2 regions of the Kitasatospora sp. NPDC093550 genome follow, and region 2 is predicted to be linked to the other one. Evidence: predicted binding sites of a transcription regulator. Region 2 holds the regulator's gene; the other holds the start of a gene.
The links. The regulator HspR, encoded in region 2, represses chaperone genes until heat shock. The targets are predictions, from matches to a motif close to TTGAGNNNNNNNNNCTCAA.
Positions count from the first base shown of each region.

Region 1: a site for HspR is predicted at 2,375-2,393, ahead of lon (endopeptidase La). Genes of this name have one in related genera too.

Region 1 is NZ_JBIWJF010000020.1:123,722-131,310, reverse strand. Features, by position in the region: gene ACIRD3_RS28545 (sensor histidine kinase) at 1-99, opposite strand, end outside; gene ACIRD3_RS28540 (response regulator transcription factor) at 180-917, opposite strand; gene ACIRD3_RS28535 (rhomboid-like protein) at 1,480-2,247, shown strand; gene lon (endopeptidase La) at 2,416-4,812, shown strand; gene ACIRD3_RS28525 (GtrA family protein) at 4,869-5,471, shown strand; gene ACIRD3_RS28520 (ROK family protein) at 5,489-6,703, shown strand; gene ACIRD3_RS28515 (ABC transporter permease) at 6,776-7,589, opposite strand, start outside.
Region 2 is NZ_JBIWJF010000008.1:327,384-334,972, forward strand. Features, by position in the region: gene ACIRD3_RS15995 (LuxR C-terminal-related transcriptional regulator) at 367-1,362, shown strand; gene ACIRD3_RS16000 (helix-turn-helix domain-containing protein) at 1,352-2,296, shown strand; gene ACIRD3_RS16005 (LuxR family transcriptional regulator) at 2,289-3,257, shown strand; gene ACIRD3_RS16010 (hypothetical protein) at 3,265-3,876, opposite strand; gene ACIRD3_RS16015 (helix-turn-helix domain-containing protein) at 4,508-5,509, opposite strand; gene ACIRD3_RS16020 (heat shock protein transcriptional repressor HspR) at 5,706-6,236, opposite strand; gene dnaJ (molecular chaperone DnaJ) at 6,253-7,407, opposite strand.

The DNA of each region.
Region 1 (7,589 bases), on a different contig from region 2:
CGGCCGGATGTCGGTCCAGACCCGGTGGGCGGCACGGGCGACGAGGGTCTGCGGCCGTGCGCGGTCGGGTTCCCCGTTGCGTTGCTGTGGAAAGGTCATCGGTCCCTGTGGTCCCCGTGTGGTGGACGGCGTCGTTCGGGACGAGGGCCCCCCGGTGGCCCGTCGCCCGAGGTCCGCCGTCAGGAGAGCGGGGCCTCCAGCGCGTACCCGACACCGTGCACGGTGCGGATCCAGCTGGCGCCGATCTTCCGGCGCAGCGCCTTGACGTGGCTGTCCACGGTGCGGGTGCCGGAGGCGTCGGTCCAGTCCCAGACCTCGGCCAGCAGCTGCTCGCGGGTGAGCACCGCGCGCGGCTGGGCGGCCAGGCAGGCGAGCAGGTCGAACTCGGTCGGCGTCAGGTGGACGTCGCCCGAGGCCAGCCGGACCCGGCGCTGCACGTGGTCGATCTCCAGTTCGCCGAAGCGCAGGCTGCCGAGCGCGGGCGTCCGGGCGGCCTGCTGGGCGCGCTCGACGCGGCGCAGCAGCACGTTGACCCGGGCGGCCAGTTCGCGCATGGAGAACGGCTTGGTCATGTAGTCGTCCGCACCGACGCCGAGGCCGACCAGCAGGTCCGTCTCGTCGTCGCGGGCGGTCAGCATCAGCACCGGTACCGGGCGTTGGGCCTGGATCCGGCGGCACACCTCCAGGCCGTCGAAGCCGGGCAGCATGATGTCGAGGACGACGAGGTCCGGCTGCCAGGTGTGGAAGCCGTCGACCGCGCCGGGGCCGTCGTGGGCCACGGCGACCTTGAAGCCCTCCGCGCCCAGTCGGGCCGCGATCGACTCGGCGATCGTGGGCTCGTCCTCCACCACCAGCACTCTGCGCTGGCTGCTCACCGCTCCGCCGGCGTTGTGGTTGTCCTGCTGAATTTCTGTCACGGTCACGCCACCGCCCCCAGGGCTGCGGGCCGGCCACCTGTGGGGATGGCGGGGCTCCGCTCGTAGTCTTGTTCCGTCGTGGACTGTGCCGGGTCCGCCGTCCCGTCGCGCGATCGGGAGGCGAGGACGGATTGGTCGGCCGCCCACTTCTCCCGCGCACTTCGCAGCGTACGGACAGCGGATGCTTTCCGGCAGGTGGACCGGACGTTTCCGGCCCGTGGGCCGGCTGTTCGAGCCGCCCGCGGACCCACTGCACGAGTGGGCACGGACCGGTACCTTACCCGGCGAATTTTCACCGCGTAACGGTACGTATGCAGTCGACTTGACGCCAAGTCGCCGGTCAGAGGCCCTACTGACAGGTCAATGGGAAGAAGGTCTGGACCAATATCGGGAATCCTGCGGTCCGCTACGTCGACGGTCTTCACGGGCTTTTCCCAGCTGTCTCCCAGAACCTCGACGTACCGTGGGCACGACAACACCCGTTCGGGCGGAACCCGTGGTGCGTGCCGGTGCGTCGGGCACCGGGCGGGGGCCGGTGGCCGCGGTGTGGAGCGGAGGCGGCATGGCGGGACTGCGGCGGGCCCCCGACGGGCGCGCGCCCGCGGGAGTGCCGTACGGAATGCTCCGCCACGGGCTGCGTTCCGGTGTCGCGCAATGGCTGCTGGACCGGGTGCCGACGCCCCGGCGCAATCCCTTCACGCTCGGATACCTCGCCGTCGTGGGCGCCACCACGACCTTCGCGAAATTCGCGGACCCGGAACTCGTGCAGCGCTTGCAGGAGGCTTCCAGTTCCGACGGGCACAACCTGCTGCAGCACCCGCTGCGGGCCCTGGTCCTGAGTGGTTTCTGGGTGGCCGGTGAGGTGTGGATGCCCTACCTGTGGGGATTCGCCTTCACCCTCGCGCCGCTGGAGCGCAAGGTCGGGCCCGCCAGGGCCGCGGCCGTCTTCGCGGTCGGCCACGTCGCGGCCACGCTGCTCTCCCAGGGCGTGGTGATCACGGCCGTCGGGGCCGGGCGGATGGCGCCCGAGGTGATGGACCACCTGGACATCGGGGTCAGCTACGGCGTGCTCGCCTGTCTGGGCGCGGTGGCCGGACTGCTCTCCTGGCGCGGGCGGCTGCTGGCGCTGGGCGGTGCCGGGGCGATGATCGCCGGGCAGATCGCCTCCGACGAGGACGTGGTCACCGCGGTGGGGCACCCCGCGGCGGTGCTCGCCGGGGTCGCGCTGTGGCGCTGGCTGCGCCGGGTCGAGCGGCGCCCGCCCCGGCCGCGTCCGGCCGCGGCGACGGCCGGCGGGGCCGCGCCGGCGCGCGTGCGGACCGCGCGCTGAGGACTTCCCGGGGCCCGTGCGGTGTTCCCCCGACGCTCTTTTGACGGCGCCGCCCGAGGCGTTCCCCGGCCGGATCCTGTTCGCTCACGGCGAACCAAGTCGCGGGAACATTCGGTGCCCGTCAAGCCTTAGTCAGGTCGACTCAAGTTCACTGACTGGGGAGAGATCATGGCATCGACGTCCACACCGCTCACCCTGCCCGTGCTGCCGCTCGACGACGAGGTCGTCCTGCCGGGCATGGTCGTACCGCTGGACCTCAAGGACACCGAGGTGCGCGCCGCGGTCGAGGCCGCCCGTGCCGCGGCCGCCGGCGGCGGCAAGCCGCAGGTCCTGCTGGTCCCGCGGGTGGACGGCTCGTACGCGGCGGTCGGCACGCTGGCCACCGTGGAGCAGGTCGGCCGGCTGGCTGACGGCGACCCGGCGGCGCTGGTGCGCGCCGTGCGCCGGGTCCGGATCGGGGTCGGCACCACCGGCCCCGGCGCCGCCCTCTGGGTGGAGACCACGCCCTTCAAGGAGTCCTCGGTCGGCATGCCGGTGGCCGGCCGGGCCGCCGAGCTGGTCAGGGAGTACAAGGCGCTGTCCACCCAGTGGCTGCGCAAGCGCGGCGCCTGGCAGATCGTGGACCGGGTCGCCCAGATCGAGGGCGTCGGCGAGCTCGCCGACAACATCGGCTACGCGCCCTTCGCCACCGCCGAGCAGAAGCTCAAGGTGCTGCTGGAGGCCGACCAGGTCGCCCGCCTGGAGTACGCGCTGACGCTGCTGCGCGACCACCTCGCCGAGGAGGAGGTCAACGACACCATCCGCAAGGACGTCGAGGAGGGCGTGGCCAAGCAGCAGAAGGAGTTCCTGCTCCGCCGCCAGCTGGAGGCCGTCCGCAAGGAGCTGGCCGAGCTGAACGGGGACCCGGCCGACGAGGAGGGCGACTACCGCGCCCGGGTCGAGGCCGCGGACCTTCCGGAGAAGGTCCGCGAGGCCGCGCTCAAGGAGGTCGACAAGCTGGAGCGGGCCTCCGACCAGTCGCCCGAGGGCTCCTGGATCCGCACCTGGCTGGACACCGTCCTGGAGCTGCCCTGGAGCGAGCGCACCGAGGACGCGTACGACATCGCCGGCGCCCGCGCGGTGCTGGACGCCGACCACGCCGGCCTGGCCGACGTGAAGGACCGCATCGTCGAGTACCTGGCCGTCCGCAAGCGCCGGGCCGACCGGGGGCTCGGCCTGGTGGGCGGCCGCCGCGGGGGAGCGGTGCTCGCCCTGGTCGGCCCGCCCGGCGTCGGCAAGACCTCGCTCGGCGAGTCGGTGGCCCGCGCCATGGGCCGCAGCTTCGTCCGGGTCGCGCTCGGCGGCGTCCGGGACGAGGCCGAGATCCGCGGCCACCGGCGCACCTACGTCGGCGCGCAGCCGGGCCGCCTGGTCCGGGCGATCAAGGAGGCCGGCTCGATGAACCCGGTGGTCCTGCTCGACGAGATCGACAAGGTCGGCTCCGACTACCGCGGCGACCCGGCCGCCGCCCTGCTGGAGGTGCTGGACCCGGCGCAGAACCACACCTTCAGGGACCACTACCTGGAGGTCGAGCTCGACCTCTCCGACGTCGTCTTCCTCGCCACCGCCAACGTGCTGGAGGCCATCCCCGAGCCGCTGCTCGACCGGATGGAGCTGGTCCGGCTGGACGGCTACACCGAGGACGAGAAGGTCGTCATCGCCCGTGACCACCTGCTCCCGCGCCAGCTGGAGAAGGCCGGCCTCGGCGGCGAGCAGGTCAGCGTGGACGAGACGGCGCTGCGCCGGCTCGCCGGGGAGTACACCCGCGAGGCGGGCGTGCGGAACCTGGAGCGCTCGATCGCCCGGGTGCTGCGCAAGATCGCCGCACAGGCCGAGCTGGGCGAGCGCGAGCTGCCCGCCGCGGTCGGCGCGGAGGACCTGCGCGCCCTGATCGGCAGGCCGCACCACGTGCCGGAGGCCGCCCAGGAGCCGGCCGAGCGCCGCACCGCCGTCCCCGGCGTGGCCACCGGCCTCGCGGTGACCGGCGCCGGCGGCGACGTCCTCTACATCGAGGCCTCGCTGGCCGACGCCGAGACCGGCGGCACCGGGCTGACCCTCACCGGGCAGCTGGGCGACGTGATGAAGGAGTCCGCGCACATCGCGCTCTCCTACCTGCGCTCGCGCGGCGCCGAGCTGGAACTGCCGGTCACCTCGCTGCGCGACCGCGGCGTGCACCTGCACGTCCCGGCCGGAGCCGTCCCCAAGGACGGGCCGAGCGCCGGCATCACCATGACCACGGCGCTGGCCTCGCTGCTCTCCGGCCGCAAGGTGCGCACCGACGTGGCGATGACGGGCGAGGTGTCGCTGACCGGGCGGGTGCTGCCGATCGGCGGGGTGAAGCAGAAGCTGCTCGCCGCCGACCGGGCCGGGATCACCACGGTGATCATCCCCAAGCGCAACGAGGCCGACCTGGACGACGTCCCGGCCGAGGTGCTGGAGCGGCTCACCGTCCACCCGGTGGCGGACGTCCGCGAGGTGCTGGAGCTGGCGCTGGAGCCGGCCGAGGTGCTGGTCGCCGCCGCCTGAGCGGTGATCCGGTGATCTGAGGGGCCGACGGCATCTCCGCGTGCGAGACTGCGGAGGTGCCGTCCCCCACGCAGCGCGCCCTGGCCCGGGTGCCGGACCGGCTGCGCCCCTTCCTGGTGCGCCACCGCCGGCTGGTGAAGTTCCTGCTGGTCGGGGGCACCTGCTTCGTGCTCACCGTGGTGGTCAACCTCCAGCTCAAGTTCACCGTGCTGCAGCACAAGCCGGTGGTCGCGCTGACCGTCGCGACCGTGATCGCCACCGCCGTCTCCTACGTGCTGAACCGCCGCTGGGCCTTCCGGGCCGGCGGCCGTCAGCGTGAGGCCCTGCTGTTCTTCCTGGTCAGCGCGGTGGCGATCGGCGTCAACGACCTGCCGCTGGTGATCTCCCGCTACCTCCTGGACCTGCGCGAGCCGTACGTCAGCTCCGTCGTCCAGGAGGTCGCCGACTTCGTGAGCGGCATGGTCGTCGGCACCTTCGTGGCGATGCTGTTCCGCTTCTGGGCGATGCAGCGGTGGGTCTTCACCCGGCTCGCCGAGCGCCCCGCCGCCGAGCCCGAGCCCGAGCCCGAGCCCGAGCCCGAGCCCGAGCCCGCGCCGGCCCGGACGGCGGCGTCGGAGTCCGGCTGCACCGCCGCCGACGTCCCGCAGGACGCGCCGTGAAGGGCGAGGTGAGCCGGATGCTGGAGCCGGACGCCCCGCGGACCGGGCCGGCCAGCCAGCAGGGCATGCGCCGGGCCAATCTGGCCCTGGTCCTGGGGGTGATCGCGAGCGGCCCGCGCTCGCGCGCCGAGGTCGCCGCCGAGACCGGGCTGACCAGGGCCGCGGTCTCCTCGCTCACCGAACAGCTGATCGCCGGCGGCCTGGTGGTCGAGGCCGGCCCCGCCACCCCCAGCGGCAAGGTCGGCCGCCCCGGAACCGCGCTCGGACTCAACCCGCTCGGGCCCGGCGGCCTCGGCGCCGAGATCGGTGTCCGGCACCTCGGCGCCTGCGTGGTCGACCTGCGCGGCGAGGTCCGCGCCGTCCGCCGCCAGGAGATCTCCAACCACGGCCGGGCCCCCGCCGCCGTCATGGCCGACCTCGCCGCGCTGCTGCGCTCCGCCGTCGCCGAGGCCGGCGTCCGCCCCGCCGGGCTCACCCTGGCCGTGCCCGGGCTGGTCGGCGACGCCGGCGCGGTGCTGCAGCGGGCCGCCAACCTCGGCTGGCAGGACGTCCCGCTGGCCGCCGAACTGCGTGCGGCGCTGCGCCCGGCCGCGGACGGCCTGGCCGAACTCCCGGTCGAGGCCGACAACGAGGCCAACCTCGGCGGCCTCGCCGAGCGCTGGCTGGGCGAGGGGCCCGAGGACTTCCTGTACGTCTCCGCCGAGGCCGGCGTCGGCTCGGCGATCGTGGTCGGCGGCCGGCTGCTGCGCGGCGCGCGCGGCTACGCGGGCGAGTTCGGCCACGTGCCGGTCCGCCCCGACGGCCCCCGCTGCGCCTGCGGCGCGCGCGGCTGCCTGGAGCAGTACGCGGGCGAGGCGGCGGTCCTGCGGGCGGCCGGCCTGACCGGCCACCGGGGCGACTGGGTGGCCCTGCTCGCCGACCGCGCCGCCGCCGGGGAGCAGCGGGCCCGCGCGGCGCTGGCCGGGGCCGGGTCCGCCCTCGGCATCGCGGCCGCCGGAGCGGTCAACCTGCTGGACCCGGCGGAGGTGGTGCTGGGCGGCGGCTACGCCCGGCTGGCGCCCTGGCTGCTGCCCGCCATGCGCGCCGAACTGGCCGCCCGGGTCACCGTCCGGCCGTGGTCGGAGGACCGGCTGACCGTCTCCCGGCTGGGCCGCCGCGGCCCGCTGCTGGGCGCCGCGGTGGGTGTCGTCCGCGCCGTCGTCGCCGACCCGGGCCTGCTCGCGGTCGGCTGATCCGCCCGGAGCGTGCCCGAGCCCCCGGCCGGTGGGCCGGGGGCTCGGGCCTGTCTCTCGGATCCCGTCGGATCAGGCCTCGACGGCGGCGGGCTCGCGCTCCTCGGGGCGGGAGCCGCGCAGGACGGCCAGGAAGGCCGCGCCGATGCCGACCAGCGCCCAGATCACCAGGACCAGGATCGGCATCCCCAGGTTGGTCGAGCCGAAGTAGGCGATCGACTTGGTCGCGGAGGTGCCGGCCCCGTTCGGGATGACCGAGCCGATGGCCCGCCAGAACGGCGGCATCATCGGCGCCGGGTAGACCCCGCCCGCGCTGGGGTTGCCCAGGACGACGAAGACCAGCACCGCGAGGCCGATGCCGATGATCCCGAACAGGCACTGCAGCGCCATGGTGAAGGCGCCGACCGAGAAGACCACCAGGGCGCCGACGGCGGTCAGCGAGAGGATCGAGCCCGGCAGCGCGTCCAGCACCGGCCCGGCGATGATCGTGCCGCCGAGGCCCGCCGCGACGGAGTAGAGGGCCAGGACGCCCAGGCGGATCAGCAGGCGGTGGCCGTTGGCCGGCTTGGAGCCGGCGCTGATGCCGAGGATCGAGGCGACCAGGTAGCCGCCGACGCACCAGCCGATCACCAGGTAGAAGGAGGACAGGCCGTTGGTGTCGCCCTTGGCGAGCGGCACGACGTCCTCGACCCGGACGGTGCGGCCCTGGGACTTGTCGATCGCACTGGTGATGCTCTCGGCGGCCTTGGCGGCGGACGGGCCGCGGGCGCCGCCGACCAGCAGGGTGTCCTCGGTGCCGGACGGGTTCACGACCCAGGCGGCGTAGATCTTCTGGTCCTTGATCTGCGCGGTGGCCGTTTCGGCGTCCGGCGCGGTGACGGCCTTG
Region 2 (7,589 bases):
GCGATCGCTCTTCGATGCTGACCGCCGGCACGTCATTCGCGCGCCGGTGGAACGGGGGGGAAGAGCGCCGGCCGGGGACCATGTGTGGTGATGGCCCCCGGGACCGGAGCCGTCGAGGCGTTGCTGCTCCGCCTCGACGGAATCGCCGTGACCTTGACGTACGGACGGCGGCCCCCGGCGGCCCCGGTGCGACGGCACCCGGGCCCGGGGTCCGCCGTCCCACCCGGTACCGTGACCGCCGACCGCGTGATCACGCCGTACCGGCACCCGGTACCGTGAGCCCGCCCGGCCCCGGTACCCGCGGCTCGCGCAGCGGGGGAGCGCGGGCGGCACCAGGGGAGCGGCATCCGGCAGGGAGAGTGCGACGTGACGGCGGAACAGACGGTCGCGCCGCACCGGACCGGGCCCGTGGGCGGAGAACCCGACGAGGCCGCCCAGCAGCTGTACCTGGCGATCATCGCCGAGGGCGGCCGCATCCCCTGCGCGGGCGTCGCGGACACCGACCGCGGCCCCCTCCAGCAGCTGATCGACATCGGCCTGCTGATGGTCAACCCGGTGGACCGCTGCTACACCGCCGTCAGCCCGCGCTCGGTCAGCGACCGGCTCGGCGCCGAACTCCGCAGCGAGGCCACCCGCTTGCTGGTCCGCGCCGAGAACCTCCCCGGCGCCCTGGACGGCCTCACCCGCGCCTACGACGCGATGCCCCGCCCCTCCGGCCGGGCCGGCGGCGCCGTCCACGTCGAGGGGCACGTCCACATCCGCCAGCGGATCTCCCAGCTGGTCTCCGACTGCCGCTCCGAAGTCCTCACCGCCCAGCCCGGCCACCGCCCCGCCGACACCCTGCAGGTCGCCCTCCTCCAGGACGTCCAACTCCTCCAGCGCGGCTGCTCACTGCGCACCATCTACCAGCCGGTCGCCCTCGCCGAGCCGCCCGCCCTCGCCTACGCCGCGGAGGTCACCCGGCACGGCTCCCTCATCCGCGTCCTCGACGAACCCTTCCAGCGGCTCATCGTCTTCGACCGGACCGTCGCCGTGATCTCCGCCAGCGAGGACAACAGCACCGCGGCCTTCATCAGCGACCCCGCCACCATCGCCTTCCTGGTCGGCACCTTCGAACGCGACTGGGCCCGCGCCGACACCACCGAAGCCGCCGCCGCCCTCGGCCAGGGCCCCGCCCGCACCATCCCCGACCGGGTCGGCCGCCTCCTCGCCCGCGGCCTCACCCAACGCGCCGTCGCCACCCGCCTCGGCCTCAGCGAACGCACCGTCGCCGCCCACATCTCCCGCCTCCGCGACCGCTACGGCGCCCAGACCCTCTTCCAGCTCGGCTGGCTGATGAGAGGCGCCCGCGATGACCGATGAACCCGCCCCCGCCGAACGGGCCCTCTACCGCGCCGCCGTCCGGGCCGGCGGCCGACTGCGCCCCGACGACCTCGCCCCCGCCGACCGCGCCGCCTTCGCCGCGCTCGTCGCCCGCGGCCTCCTCACCGCCACCCCCACCGGCTGGACCGCCGCCAACCCGCGCGCCCTCGGCGACCGCATCGGCGCCGAACTGCGCACCCGCGCCACCCGACTGCTCCAGCACGCCGAACGGCTCTCCGCCACCCTCGCCCCGCTCACCCCCGCCTACGAGGCCGTCCGCCGCCCCCACGGACCGGGCGAGGCCGTCCACGTCGACGGCACCGCCGCCATCCGCCGACGCATCTCCCGACTCGTCTCCGAGTGCCGGGAGGAACTCCTCGCCGCCCGGCCCGGCCCCCACCCGGCCGACGACGACCTCCGGACAACCCTCGCCCAGGACCTCTCCCTGCTCCGCCGCGGCTGCGCGGTGCGCGCCCTCCACCAGCCCGCCGCCCTCACCGAGCACACCGTCCAACGCCGGCTCGCCCTGCGCGCCCGGCACGGCGCCCGGGTCCGACTGCTCGCCGAACCCTACGAACGGCTCCTCGTCTTCGACCGCAAGGTCGCCGTCATCCCCGCCGCCTCCGACCACACCAGTGCCGCCGTGGTCGACGACCCCTCGACGGTCGCCTTCGTGGTCGACACCTTCGAGCAGCTGTGGGAGCGCGCCGAAGGACTCAACTGGTCTGCTTCGGCGGCCGGTTCCACCGAGCCACCCACCCACCACCACACCGCCCGCCTCCTGGCCCAGGGCCTCACCCAACGCGCCATCGCCACCCGCCTGGGCCTCAGCGAACGCACCGTCGCCGGCCACATCGCCCGCCTGCGGGAGTCGTACGACGCCGAGACGCTGTTCCAGCTCGGGTGGCAGATGAGGGGAGCCCGTGATGCCTGAACTCGACCTGCCCGAGGCTGCCCGCGCGTTCTACCGGGAGATCCTCAAGGAAGGCGGCCGCATCCACCTCGGCGACATCCGCCCCGAGGACGAACCGGCGGTCAAGCAACTCGCCGACCTCGGCCTGCTGGCCTTCCGTATCGCCGACAGCGCCTACAGCGCGGTGAACCCGCGGACCGTCGGCGAGCGCATCGGTGCCGACCTCCGCGAGGAGAGCGCCCGCCTGCTGGCCCGGGCCGCGCTGGTCCCGGACCTGCTGGACGATCTGGCGCAGGCCTACGATTCGGCGCCTCGCCGGCGTCCGTCGGGCCGTGGCATACGGCGCGTGTCGGGCATGGTCGAGATCCGGCACCTGATTTCGCAGACGACCAGGGACTACCCGCACGAAGCACTGGCCGCCCAACCGGGCGGGCCCCGACCGCACGACCACATGGCGGACGCGCTGGACCAGGCCCGTCGCTACGTCGAGGGGGGCGGCGCCATGCACACCATCTTCGAGCCCTCGGCCTGCTCCGATCCGCGAACCGTCGAGTACGCGGCGCAGTCCACGCGGGTCGGTGCCCCGATCCGGCTGCTGGACGGACCGTTCACCAAGACGCTGATCTTCGACCGGGCCGTCGCGCTGATCCCGGCCACCGCCGATCACACGGTGGCCGCTGTGGTGGAGGATCCGGCGATGGTCGCCTACCTGGTGGGCGTCTTCGAACGGCAGTGGGAGCAGGCCCAGGTGGTGGACTGGGAGGCGCTCGTCGACGGATCCACCGGGTCCACGACCCTGGAGCAGGTGGGCCGTCTGCTCTCCCGCGGGCTCACGCAGCGGGCGATCGCCAGCCGGATGGGACTGAGCGAACGGACGGTCGCCGGTCACATCGCCCGGCTGCGTGAGCTGTACGACGCGGAGACGCTGTTCCAACTGGGCTGGCAGATGCGGGGAGCCCGGACGGGGGAGTCCGGTGGCTGAGCGCTGCTCAGCCGGTGGCGGCCGGCCAGTAGCCGGGGACCGGGGGCTGCTGCCGGGGGACGGTGAACTGCTCGCCGGGGGCGGTCCAGAATCCCTCGCGCAGGGAGAGGGCCATGCCGGCCCAGTCCAGGGCGGTCTCGACCGTGTGGTTGAGGGCCTCCTGCGACCAGGTGTCGTCGAAGACCAGCGGCAGGACGGGGGCGACCTGCTCGATGGTGGCGATCAGCGGGTTGTGGGTGATGGCCTCGTCGACGAGGAGGACGATCGGCTTCCGCAGCGCCGAGGCCCAGCCCAGCTCCAGGCTCACACCGGCCGAGAGCGGCGCTCCCACGTAGGCGAACACGAGGTCCGCGGACTGCAGGGCGCGGAAGTCGGACGGAACGCGGGGCTCCGGAGCGCGGCCGGAGATGGTCCAGGCGTCACTGTGGTGCGCGCTGTACACGGCGGCACCGCTGCGGAGCAGGGTGGTGCGAAGCGTCGTCAGCCGCGTCCGGCTGGCGAGCGTCACCACGCTGTCGGCCGGGCCGGTCAGCCGCATCAGCGGCGCGGCCAGGAACACACGCGCACGCCGGCCCTCAGGGGCCTGGCTGTCGTGGTGACGCAGGTAGGGCTCAGTCATGTCGACTCCGGGGGAAGGCCGACCGGGTTAGGAAGTGGCGCCGGCAGGCGTTGAGAGTGGTTGCTGCTTCAAGTTGTCCGGTGCCCTGCTGGGTTCAATTGACAGTACAGCAACAGAATTGTCGACTGGTGCTGGACTATCGGGGGCGAACTGATCGTCCATCGAGGGCGCCTGCCGCGTCCAGGGTTTCCCGGTGTCATGTGGATGCCTGGCAGTGAGATGACGCATCCGCAGGCGCGCAGGTGTTGGCAGGCTCGCACGCCCTAAGGCAACATGTGGTCGATAAGTTTGTCTTGATGCTGCGTTCGAAGCAGATGACGGAAGGGGCGGGTATGTCTAACTTGTGCCGTTTTGTCCGTAAGGCCGTTCTGCCTCTTGCCGTCGGTGTGGCTGCATTGCTAGGCGCCTGTCTCGCTGTCGACCCTGCGGACGCCCCCTCTGATTCGTCGGTGGCTGCCGCGGCCTCTGCCATGGATGACATCAGCTGGGGCTAGCTGCGTACGTCAAGGCCTGGCGGCCGGGGTCGATCGCTGACCAGCCTTCATTGTGGATGATCTGATTCGCATGCAGAGTAAATCTGTCTAATCTCGCCAGGGTCTCGATCTGGCGCTGGTTGTTGCGGGGTGCGGCTCTACAGCCGCTTCCTGTCAGCGGCTTCCGCCTGTGCGAGCGCGTATCCGAGCTGGAACAAGGAATCCACATTGTGCTCCTCGCGCATCTCGGCGATGTGGCGCGCGAGGGTTCGCTCGCTGATGCCCAGACGCCTTGCGATCACTCTGTGGTTGGTTCCCGCGAGCAGCAGCTCAATGATTGTTTGGCGGAGTCGTGAGACGACTTGTTGAGGGACTGTGCGATCTCCGTCGAAGTCGAGGGCGCGGCTCCAGCTTGGCTCGAAGACCTGTTCGGCGAGGTAGTTTGCCACTGCAGGTTCATGAATGAAGGCGGCCGAGTTCAAGTCGTGCGCGACTGGAATGACGGCAATCTTTCGGTCTATCACGATGAGGCGGGTGTAGGGCTCGTCAAGAGTCCGGTACTGGCCCCCGGCCTTGGCGAGACGTGCCACATAGTCTCGCGTGGGCTGGTGGTAGCGCGTGCTCGCGTGGTAAATCGTGCGAATCTCTGTGCCATTGTTCAGCATGGCGAGGTCTCGGTCGATCACCGAGGCCAGTAGCTCGGGAGGTCTCGGGCCACCGGGTTGAAGAGCTAGGGCCTCTTCTGCGCCTGCGTCGGCGTACTGCTGCATCTTCTGGTTTATGAGCACCTTTCCATGAACGTATTCGATCGAGCCGCCACCCTGTCCGGGTGTGTGGAATTCCTGGGCAAGTTCACTCAATTCGGCGGGCAGGGCAACCGATCGAGAGAGAAGGTCGAGTGCCTGCCGCTGCCACGCACTGCTGAGGCTCTGTGAGAGCTGGGTCGGGTCGATGGCAACCAGGATGTCCGGGGCATCGGAGTCCGGAACCAGAAGTCCGATTCTGATCAACTCGTCCAGTGGATTCGACTCGTCAGAGCCTGCTGCATCTCGCACCGTGCGGCCGCCGGTCCTGATGATCTGCGAGAAGAGATCGCGAGCTTCTGCCGAGAGTATCGGTGCCCCATTTGAGATGGGGCCGAGTTGAGCTCGTCCACTCATGTCGGCTCCTTGCCGTTGACCGAAACCCGCCGGGACCTGTTCCATCAGATCCTAGGACGCGAGTCCATTACTGACGATGAGATCGCTAGTGTCCCGTGAGCTAGGCCGATCGCCAGGTCGATACTCTCTCACCAAGGCCGAGCCGCCGGCACCCCCCGGACAGGAGGGGGCCGGCGGCGGGCCGGGCGGGTGTCGGTCAGCGCTTGGGGCGCCAGACGACGAGGGCGCTGGACTGGGGGGTGGGGGGCTGGTACGGGACGAGGTCGCGGCGGTAGGAGGCGTGGACGGCGGCCTCGCGCTGCTGGAGGGCGGTGGCGGCGCCTTCCAGGGAGTCGACGAGTTCGGCGACGCGGGACTGGAGGGCGGTGACCTGGTTCTCCAGCTCGATGATCCGCTTGATGCCCGCCAGGTTGATGCCCTCGTCCTGGGAGAGCCGCTGGACCTCGCGCAGCTGCTGGATGTCGCGGGCGGAGTAGCGGCGCCCGCGGCCGGCGGTGCGGTCGGGGCAGACGAGGCCGAGGCGGTCGTACTGGCGCAGGGTCTGCGGGTGCAGGCCGGACAGTTCGGCGGCCACCGAGATGACGTACACCGGGGTGTCCTCGGTGAGGACGTACGGCGGTGCGGCCGAGGGGGCCCGGCGGGGGCGGCGGGTGCCGTCGCCGGGCAGGCCTTCGCCGAGGCCGGGGCCGATCGGGCCCTCGGGGGTGACCGGGTTGACCGGGTTCATCGGGGACATCTGGTCGTCACGCTCCCTTCGCCGCCCGGAAGAGGGCTGCTCGCGGATCGTCGGAGGCGGTGGCCTCGCGGTACTGCTCCAGGGCGTCCAGCGCGTCGCCGGTGACGTGCTGGGGCACCACGACCTCGACGGTGACGAGGAGGTCGCCGCGGGTGCCGTCCTTGCGGGTGGCGCCCTTGCCGCGGGCGCGCATGGTGAGGCCGTTGGCGCTGCCCGGGGGCAGCTTGAGCTTCACGGAGGGGCCGCCGAGGGTGGGGACCTCGATGGTGGCGCCGAGGGCGGCCTCGGGGAAGGTGACCGGGACGGTGACGGTGAGGTTGTCGCCCTTGCGGCCGAAGACCGGGTGCGGGTCGACGTGCACGGTGACGTAGAGGTCGCCGGGCTGGCCGCCGCGTTCGCCCTGGGCGCCCTTGCCCTTGAGCCGGATGCGCTGGTCGGCCTGGACGCCGGCCGGGATGCGGACCTGCATGGTGCGGGCCGAGCTGGCCCGGCCGCTGCCGTGGCAGTCGGTGCACGGGTCGTCGACGATCATGCCCCGGCCGCGGCAGTCCTTGCACGGCTCGGAGAGCGCGAACGCGCCCTGGCCGCGGCTGACGGTGCCCGCGCCGACGCAGGTGGGACAGACCCGGGGGGTGGTGCCGGACTTGGCGCCGGTGCCGTTGCAGGTGCGGCAGGGCGCCTGGCTGGTCATCCGCAGCGGGACGGTGGCGCCGTCGACCGCCTCCTCGAAGGAGAGCGTCACCTCGGTCTCGACGTCGGCGCCGCGCCGGGGCTGGGCCTGCCGGGTGCCGCCGCGGTTGAAGAGGCCGCCGAAGACGTCGCCGAGCCCGCCGCCGCTGCCGCCCTGGTTGCCGCTGAAGAGGTCGCCGAAGTCGAAGCTGTAGCTGCCGGTGCCGCCGGGGCCGCCGGCCCGGAAGCCGCCGTTGGCGAAGAGGCTGCGGGCCTCGTCGTACTCCTTGCGGCGCTTCTCGTCGGACAGGACGTCGTACGCCTCGGAGATGTCCTTGAACCGCTCCTCGGCCTTGGCGTCACCCTTGTTGGCGTCGGGGTGGAACTCGCGCGCGAGCTTGCGGTAGGTCTTCTTGATCTCGGTGGCGGTGGCGTCCTTGGGCACGCCGAGGACCTTGTAGTAGTCCTTCTCCACGTAGTCCTTACCGCTCATGCGTCCACCTCGCTGCGCCCGGCGGCGGCTGAGCGGACCACGCACCCCTCAACGGTTCCCCAGCCTTCGGCAGGGGGGACCCCCATGCTGCGCTCGCTCACGGCTCCCGCCACCTCCCGATGTCCATCGTCACTGTGCTGTCAACAGCGGTGGAACGCGCCGCCGTCGACAGAGCGCTGCGG